2 regions of the Kitasatospora sp. CMC57 genome follow, and region 2 is predicted to be linked to the other one. Evidence: riboswitches for the same ligand, from Rfam matches in the RefSeq annotation. Region 2 holds a riboswitch; the other holds the start of a gene.
The links. Region 2 has a riboswitch for cyclic di-AMP ahead of ACKUU6_RS14965 (M23 family metallopeptidase). Riboswitches for the same ligand answer to the same signal wherever they lie in the genome.

Region 1: it holds a riboswitch for cyclic di-AMP, as region 2 does, so the genes downstream of both, ACKUU6_RS27085 (transglycosylase family protein) here and ACKUU6_RS14965 (M23 family metallopeptidase) in region 2, are expected to answer to the same signal.

Annotation. Positions count from the first base shown of each region.
Region 1 covers NZ_AP035881.2:6,038,264-6,042,468, reverse strand. The annotation lists gene ACKUU6_RS27090 (hypothetical protein) at 22-2,070, opposite strand; cyclic di-AMP (ydaO/yuaA leader) riboswitch at 2,331-2,533, shown strand; gene ACKUU6_RS27085 (transglycosylase family protein) at 2,541-3,731, shown strand; gene ACKUU6_RS27080 (hypothetical protein) at 3,871-4,205, shown strand, end outside.
Region 2 covers NZ_AP035881.2:3,398,393-3,402,597, forward strand. The annotation lists gene ACKUU6_RS14955 (sensor domain-containing protein) at 1-665, opposite strand, end outside; gene ACKUU6_RS14960 (hypothetical protein) at 830-1,705, shown strand; gene ACKUU6_RS14965 (M23 family metallopeptidase) at 1,725-2,537, opposite strand; cyclic di-AMP (ydaO/yuaA leader) riboswitch at 2,549-2,712, opposite strand; gene ACKUU6_RS14970 (YiaA/YiaB family inner membrane protein) at 2,928-3,218, shown strand; gene ACKUU6_RS14975 (tautomerase family protein) at 3,226-3,423, opposite strand; gene ACKUU6_RS14980 (alpha/beta fold hydrolase) at 3,526-4,205, shown strand, end outside.

The sequences.
Region 1 (4,205 bases), 2.6 Mb from region 2:
CCGTTCCCCGAGCCCTTCCGCTCAGGTGAGGCGCGCCGTGCGGGCCGCCGCGTCGTGCAAGGTCACCTGTGGGGTCGTGACCGGGCGCGGGCCCGGGGTGGCGGTGGTGGGGGTGCGGCTGTTGTCGCGGTGGACCTCGACGGCCTGGGACTGGCCGGCCCGTCGGAGGACGATCCGCTTGGGTTCGGGCAGGGCGGGGTCGAACCAGAGGTCGGCGCCGCCGAACTCGCAGTCGAGCACCGCGACGTCCTCAGGCGCCCCGCCGTCCACCGCGCGGAACGCGACGCCCGCCTTCCGATAGCCCATCAGCCGACTGCGGGTCACCAGGACGGTCTCGCCCGGCAGTTGGTGGTGCATGGTGGAGACCGCGAAATCCGACTGGCCGGCCCCGTCGATCAGCAGGCCGTCCAGCACCGTGCCCTTGTCCCGGCCGAGGGCGTGCAGCGCCACTCCCCCGCCCGCGTTGCCGTACAGGACGCTGCCGGTGTAGTCGAAGTCGTTCAGGTAGGCGCCGTGCTCGATGCCCCATCCTCCGTTGTGGTAGGCCACGAACTGGCCGACCGCATGGTGGTGTTGGGCGTTGAGCCAGACGAAGATGCCGTTCTCCAGGTTGTTGTGCGCCAGGCAGCGTTCGAAGGTCCAGACGCCCTCACTGGTCTCCGGCCAGTGGTAGCCGGAGGCACCGTTCGCACCCTGCACGCCCACCGCCACGCAGTCCCTGGCCACACCGCCGGTACCCGCGCCGAGACTGAACCCGGTGAGCCGGTAGCCGCGCGGGTTGGGGTCGTAGAGCGTCCGGGAGGCAACGCAGGAGTCGTACGTGATGTCGTCGGACGGGCCCTGCGGCGTCCTGGTGTCCAGCGGCCCGTCCCACCAGTAGGCGTCCTCCCGGGTCTGGTGGCTGATGCAGCTGCGGAAGGTGATGCCGTGGCTGGCGTGCGGGACGAACGCGTGGCTGCCGGTGTCGCGGACCACGACTCCCTCGACCACGGTGCCCCGGCTGGTGTCGCCGAGCATGTGGAAGTGCAGCCCGTACCGGCCGAGCACCGGCTCGGTGAGCGGCTTGCCGTTCCACTGGTCCTTGCCGGGCGCTCGAGGGCCCAGCCAGCGCAGGGCGGCATGCCGGACGTCGGACGGGCGTGAGCTGGTCAGGTGGACGTGGGCGCGGCCGTTCTCGGTGCCCTCGATTCGGACATTACGGGTCAAATTCAGCACCTCGGCCCCGACGGTGACACCCCCTCCGGTCGCCACCCGGGGGTGCGGGTGCCTGAGCGGGCCGTCCAGGGTCACCGCGCTGCCGCTGATAGCGGCGATGGTCCGCAGGTCGTACCGCTCGGAGAAGCCGTCGGCGTCCGGCGCGCCGGTCGGGGTGATGGCGAGCTCGTCGCCCGGGCGCCAGCCGGTCGGTGCGGTGGTGAGGGTGACCGTGGTGGCGCCGGCCTCGAGTGCGCCGGCCGCGCGCACCCAGGCCGTCCTGGCGGCGCCGTCCAGCCGCAGGTAGCCCGCTCCGGTGACCCAGAGGCCGGTGTCGGACGGCACCAACGTCATCCCGCCGCCCTGAAAGCGGCGTTCGTCCACATTCGGGAAGCGCAGGGTGTGCAGGGCGGCGTCGGCCGGGGCCAGCGTCAGGCTGCCCTTCACCTCGACGTTGCCCGCCGAACTGAGCACCACCGATCGGTCGGCCGCGAAGGTCAGCGAACCGGAAGCTTCGATCACCAACGAACCAACGGTCACATCACCGTCCAGCACCACGTGGTCGGCGATCCGAACGGCTGCGGTGGGATTCGGCAGCGCGCCGCCCCATCCGGCCGGATCGGACCACGGCCGGGGCGGCGCGCTCGGCTCCGGGGAGGGCGACGGCGAGGCGGACGCCGGGGAGGACGGCGACTGCCCGTCGTGCGCATGGGACGCCTCCGGAGGAGGTGGCGGCAGAGCCGAGGCGCCGTCAGGGGCGTCGGCGGTGCGCCGGACCAGCTCCTCCACCCCGATCGCGGCGACCACCGTGCCGGCCGCGATCCAGCCGAGTACCTTCCTGCGCCCGGCCGTTGCCGAGTCGTTATCTTCCGGCACCGGTCCGGGTCCCTTCGCGTGCCGCATGGTGCCGCGTACCCCTCCCCCGGGCCGCATCCGCGGCCGCCTCGCCTGAAGCATAGGCAAGTCCCTTGAGTGGCAAGGGCTTTGATCAGATTCGATCGAAATCCGTCAGCGGAACGACAGCTTCCGGTTCATGGAGGTTCCGTAAAGAAACCTTGATCAGCCTCACACAGGTTTGCGGTTTCAACTTGAGTCTGCCTACCGTGCTCCCCTGTTCGTGGCCACACGGACCCAGTTCACCCGGAACGCCGAGTCCTGCCACCGGGTGAACAGGCAGCGCAGCAAAGCACCATGGCAGGGGCGGGGGAACCACAGGTAAGTCGCCTGCGATTGGTCCGATTCGACCGATTTCAGGCTTGGGGTGAAGTCGTGCTCACACACGACCGGGCAACTCCAGCCCGAATCCGACAGCTCACCTCGCAGGCGTGGGAGAGGAACGCATCTTCATGCTGTCCAGCAGCGCGTCCAAGCGCACCCGCCGTCTGATCGCCGCGACCGGCGTGGTCGGCATCGGCCTCTCGGTCCCGTGCTTCACGGCCGGCTCCGCCTCCGCCGCCTCCGTCTCCACCTGGGACAAGGTCGCCCAGTGCGAGTCCACCGGCGACTGGAGCATCAACACCGGCAACGGCTTCTACGGCGGCCTCCAGTTCACCTCCAGCACCTGGGCCGCGTTCGGTGGCAAGCAGTACGCCGCGCAGGCCAACCAGGCCTCCAAGGGCCAGCAGATCGCGATAGCCGAGAAGGTGCTCGCCTCCCAGGGCCCCGGCGCCTGGCCGGTCTGCTCCGTCAAGGCCGGTCTGACCAAGGGCGGCGGCGCTCCTCAGATCGACACCTCGGCGACCACCCCCAAGGCCGCCACCCCGAAGGCGGCCGCCCCCCAGGCCGCCCCGGCCCCCCAGGCCGCCCCGGCCCCGAAGGCCGCCACCCCGGCGCCGAAGGCGGCCGAGCAGCAGACCACCACCACGACCACCGCGGCCAAGTCCTACACCGTGGTCGCCGGTGACTGGCTCTCCACCATCGCGCAGAGCCAGCACGTCGAGGGCGGCTGGGAGAAGCTCTACGAGCTCAACAAGGCGATCCTGCCCGAGGGCCCGGACACGATCTACCCGGGCCAGAAGCTGGCGCTCGGTGGCACCACCACGGTGCTCACCAGCGCGCCGAAGCCGACCGCCCCGGTGCCGGCTCCGTCCTCGACCGGCACCGGCACCGGCACCCGGACCGCCAAGAGCACCAAGGCCGCGTCCGGCGCCGCCGTCACCACCACGGTGGCGGCGACCGGCAGCAAGGCCGCCGCGGTCAACTTCGCGCTGTCCAAGGTCGGCCAGGCGTACGTCTACGGCGGCAGCAGCAACGGCGGTTGGGACTGCTCGGGTCTGACCCAGGCGGCCTTCCGTCAGGCCGGGATCTCCCTGCCCCGGATCGCCAACGACCAGGCGGACGCCAGCACCCGGGTCTCGCTGGACCGCCTCCAGGCCGGCGACCTGCTGTTCTGGTCGAGCAACGGCAGCAACTCGGGCGTCTACCACGTCGCCATGTACATCGGTGACGGCAAGTACGTCGAGGCCGCCAACCCGCGCTCGGGCGTGCGGACCGAGTCCATCGCCAACTGGGCGCCGGACTTCGCCGGTCGCGTCTGACCCGCTCGCCGCTGCCCCCGGAGACCTGGTCGGCTCCGGGGACAGCGGCGTGCGCGCGGCGATTATCCTTACCGGTGATGTGCGCCTTCGCTCCGTTGGTCATGTCGCGGAGGTACCCAACGACGAGCGAGGACCGGCCATGACCGAGCAGCCCACCGCGACCCAGCGGATCGCCGAGACCATCCGGCCCGCGATGCTCCAGGGCCTGCAGAACGCCGACCTCGGTGGGCCCTCCGGCACCCAGCACATCAACGCGTGGGCGGACTGGATCGCCGAAGCGGTCTTCCACACCGTGGTCCAGCCGCTCGCCGCCGAACGCGACGCCTTCGCCGACCGGGTCGACACCCTCAGCGAGATCGCCAAGCGGCACAAGACCGACTACCTGGACGCCGTCCAGGACGTCCAGCGCCTGACCGCCCGGGTCACCGAGCTGGAGGCCGAACTCGCGGCGCTGCGCGAGCCGTCGGCCGAACC
Region 2 (4,205 bases):
GAGACGGCGGTCAGGCCCCGGACCAGCACCGGGGTGAGGAAAACCAGCACCAGGCCGAGCAGCGAGACGCCCGCGATGTCCCGGCCCGAGGTGAGGTAGTACTCGTGGTGCGCCCCGGCGTCGGTGGTGAAGTCGTACACCCGGTAGCCCGGCCAGTCGGTGTAGCGGGCGAACACCCAGTGGTAGGCCGGGTAGAGCGCGACCACCCAGCCGGCCACCAGGAAGACCACCGTGAGGGTGAAGCTCAGGATGCTCCAGGGCAGCATCAGCACCTGGTACAGCGCCGCCTTCCAGCCGGCCCGGTCGGCCAGTCGGGCGGTGACGGCCCCCCAGAAGCCGGGCCGGGACTGCGCGACCGGGCCGGGTGCGGCGACCTCGGTGCCGAGCAGGGTGCGGGCCCGGTGCCGCTCCAGCGCGGCGAAGCCACGCGAGCCGGAGGTGAGCAGGGCGAGCACCGGCATCCCCAGCGCGGTGACCAGCAGGCCGAGCCCGAGCGAGAAGGAGGCCACCACGGAGGCGAAGCCCAGCACGGCGATCGGCAGCGAGCCGAGCACGAAGCCGACCTGCCGGTAGGTGGCGGCGGCGAACGGTGCCCGCCAGAACTCCGGGTGCGCCCGGCCGCCGCTGGTGCTGCGCTCGGCGTACGGGAAGGTCTGACTGGTCATCACCGGCTCCTCGGTCTGGTTGTCCTGCTCCGTGCCCACCCCTCCAAGGTGCCCGACCGGCGCCGTCCGCGACATGAGGTCCCCCGGCGGACCTGGGGTAGGGAGAACCCCACCCCCGCCCTGGACGGACGGCCTGGGCTCCCGGCACCGGATACCGTACGAGGGTGAACGACGACGACCTCCGGCTCAGCCCCCGTACCCGTGCCGACGACCTGCTCAGGTGGGCGGCCGACGAGGGTCTCGAGCCCGTCCCGGTGGAGGCGGTCCGGACGGTGCTGGCCCTGCTGGAGCTGGGCGACGGCCGGATGCACGACGGCTACCCGGAGCTGAGCTCGCCGGTGGTCGAGCAGCTGCTGTACGAGCGGATCTACATGTACGTGCAACCGGATTCCGACCCCGGCGCGTACGGGCGGGCCGTGGGGCTGCTGATCGACCATCAGCGGGCCGCCAGGCGGCTGAACGCCAAGCGGCAGGAGCGGCTGCACGCCGAGGTGGAGTGGCAGGGCGAGCTGCTCTGCGGGCTGCTCCGGCAGCCGCACCTGGTCACCTGGCCGCGGCTGTACGCGCTGCTGCTCCGGGCGGACGGGGTGGACACCACCGATCCGGCGGCAATCCGGGCCTGGTTGGACGGCTTCCGGGAGCTGACGGCGGAGCAGCGGGCCGAGGCGTTCGGCGCCCTGACCGAACTGGACGAGATCGAGGCCGACGGCGGCTGGGGCCGGCAGCGGCTGATCTCGATCGGGATGGCCACCGACGGCGCCCGGCTGCTGCTGGAGAACCGGCTGATGCAGCGCAGCTACCGCAACCTGGCCGGGCTGAACGCACTCGGCCTGCCGATGCCGGACGAGCTCTCCGGCGACTTCGAGGGCTTCGAGGCCGCGGTGGCCGAGGAGGCGCTCCGGCTGCTGGGCGAGTGGACCGTGCCCGGTCTGCCCGCGCTGCTGGTGCACGAGTACCCGGACCTGGCCCCGGAGCCGGGCACCGAGGAGATCGAGGCGTACCTCGCCGAGCAGGCGGAACAGCCCGAGCAGACCGGCTGACCGGAACGGCCCGGTCCCGTCAGGGGTTGATGCCGCGCTCGCGCAGCCAGTCCAGCGGGTCGACCGGGGCCGCGCCGTCCGGCCGGACCTCCAGGTGCAGGTGCGGCTCGGTGACGTTGCCGGTGGCCCCGACCCTGCCGAGCACGGTGCCGGGGGCGACCTCGCCCGAGGCGGTGACGATGGCGGAGAGGTGGCAGTACCAGATCTCGGTGCCGTCGCTCAGGGTCTCGATCACCCGGTAGCCGTACGCCCCGGACCAGCCGGCCGAGGTGACGGTGCCCGCGCCGACGGCGGTGACCGGGGTGCCGGTGGCGGCCGCGAAGTCCAGGCCGGTGTGCAGGTGCGACCAGTACGAGCCGGACTGCCCGTAGTGCGCGGTCAGCTCGTAGTTGCTGGTGGGCGCGGCGAACGCGGTGCGCTGCTCGGCGCGCTTCGCCTCGGCCTCCTGGGCGGACCGCTTGGCCTCCGCCTCCTGGGCCGCGGCCAGCCGGGCGGACTCGTCGGCGGCGGTGCGCTGCCCGTCGGCCTGGAGCTGGATCCGGGCGGCGAGGGCGAGGCCGGGGTCGGCGGCGAGCCCGTGCTGCTCGGCCCCGGAGGAGTCGGCGGCAGCGACGGCGGGCGGCGGCGGGGCGGCGGCGGCCGGCTCCGCCGCGGCGGAGCCGGCGGCGAAGGCGGTGGCGCCGAGCGCAGCGGTCATCGCGGTGACACCGATCAGCGGGCCGCCGGAGCGGGGCTGACGGGGTATCCGGTGCCTGGCGGCCTCCGGGTGGTCCAGCAGCAGCTGGTTGCCGGAGTCGGTACGAGGGTGTGCCTGGGAGTGCGTCGACGCCACGGAGGCGCGCTCCTTTCCTTCCTTCTCGCCTACCGGGTTAGCTGACGGGTTCGGAGCAGGAAGGTCTCCTACGACCGGGTTGTGGACCCGGCCGATTCACCCCAAGGAACGGTGGTTCCCCGGCTCCCGGACCCACCGGTGAAAGCGGGTCCTGAGGATTAGGCGACGGCGCACGGTGCCGTTCTGGTACGGCGTTGCCGACCGCGCTGCGTTATCAAACGTTAATCCTAGGAGCCCATGATTCCAAGCGGCTTGAGAGATGCAGTCCACCTCTTCTGACGACCCGTGACCGGAATGCGGCTTTTGATCTACTACTCGGTGACGGTGCGCGACGACGGGTTGAGTATCCGTACTCAGGTGCCGGACAAGGGAGTTCGGGACCCTCGGAACATGAGCGCTTCGATGCAGCCCCGGACCACCAGTGCCTACTACCTCCAGGCCGTCCTGTCCTTCGCCCTGGCCAGTGCGGCCCTGGCGATCGGGATCGCCTACCTGCCCGTCGACCCCTGGATGCGCGGCTTCCTGGCAGTCGGCCTGCTCTACGAGATCACCGCGGCGTTCACGCTCGCCAAGGTGGTCCGCGACCGCCAGGAGGTCGGCGCGATCACCAGCCGGGTCGACCAGGCACGGCTGGACAAGCTGCTCGCCGAGCACGACCCGTTCCGGGTGGAGGGGATCTGAGCGGGGGTCAGCCCCTGGCCCGCTTGGCCGCGTAGGTCTCGCCGCCCGCCATCCAGTTCTCCAGCGGGATCTCCTCGATCACCACGTTCACCACCTCCGGGCTCACGCCGGTGATCCGGACGTAGGTCTCGGTGAGCTCGCGGGCGATCTCGGCCCGCTGCTCCGCGGTCCGGCCGGCCAGCTGCTTGACATTGATGAACGGCATGACGACCCCTCAGGTCCGGTGCGACTCGATCGCTCCGCACGGTATCCCATCGCTTCTCGGCACCCCTTGACAGCTAAGGCTATTAGCCTTAGCTTTATGGGCATGACGCAGACGCTGACCACCCAGTTCCTGACCGTTCCCGGCGGCCGACTGGCCTACGACGACACCGCCACCGAGACCGGCCTGCCGGTCGTCCTGCTCCCCGGCATGCTCGACTCGCGCAGCGTGTACCGCCACCTGCGCCCGCTGCTCACCGCCGCCGGCCACCGGGTCGTCACCCTGGACCTGCGTGGGCTCGGCGAGTCCTCGATGACCTGGAGCGACTACTCCCCCGCCTCGATCGCCGAGGACACCCTGGCCCTGCTCGACCACCTGGGCATCGAGCGGGCCGCCCTGGTCGGCAACTCCTACACCGGCGCCACCGTGGTGCGGGCCGCCGCCCTGGCCCCCGAGCGGGTGGCCGGGATCGCCCTGATCGACGCCTTCATCGAGAACCTGCCGCCGAGCGCCGTCCAGCGCGCCGTGCTCAAGGCACTCGCCTTCACCGTGACGCACGTCCCCGCCGCCTGGGGCAGCTACCTCGACAAGGCCTACCCGACCGCCAGGCCCGCCGACTTCGCGGAGTACCGCTCCGCCGCCGTGACCGCCCTGCGCACCCCCGGCCGGAAGCCCGTCACCCGGGCGTACGCCACCGGCGACTCCGCGCCGACCGGCTGGAGCGCCGAGGTGCGCCGCCCCGCGCTCGTCCTGATGGGCAGCCAGGACCCGGACTTCCCCGACCC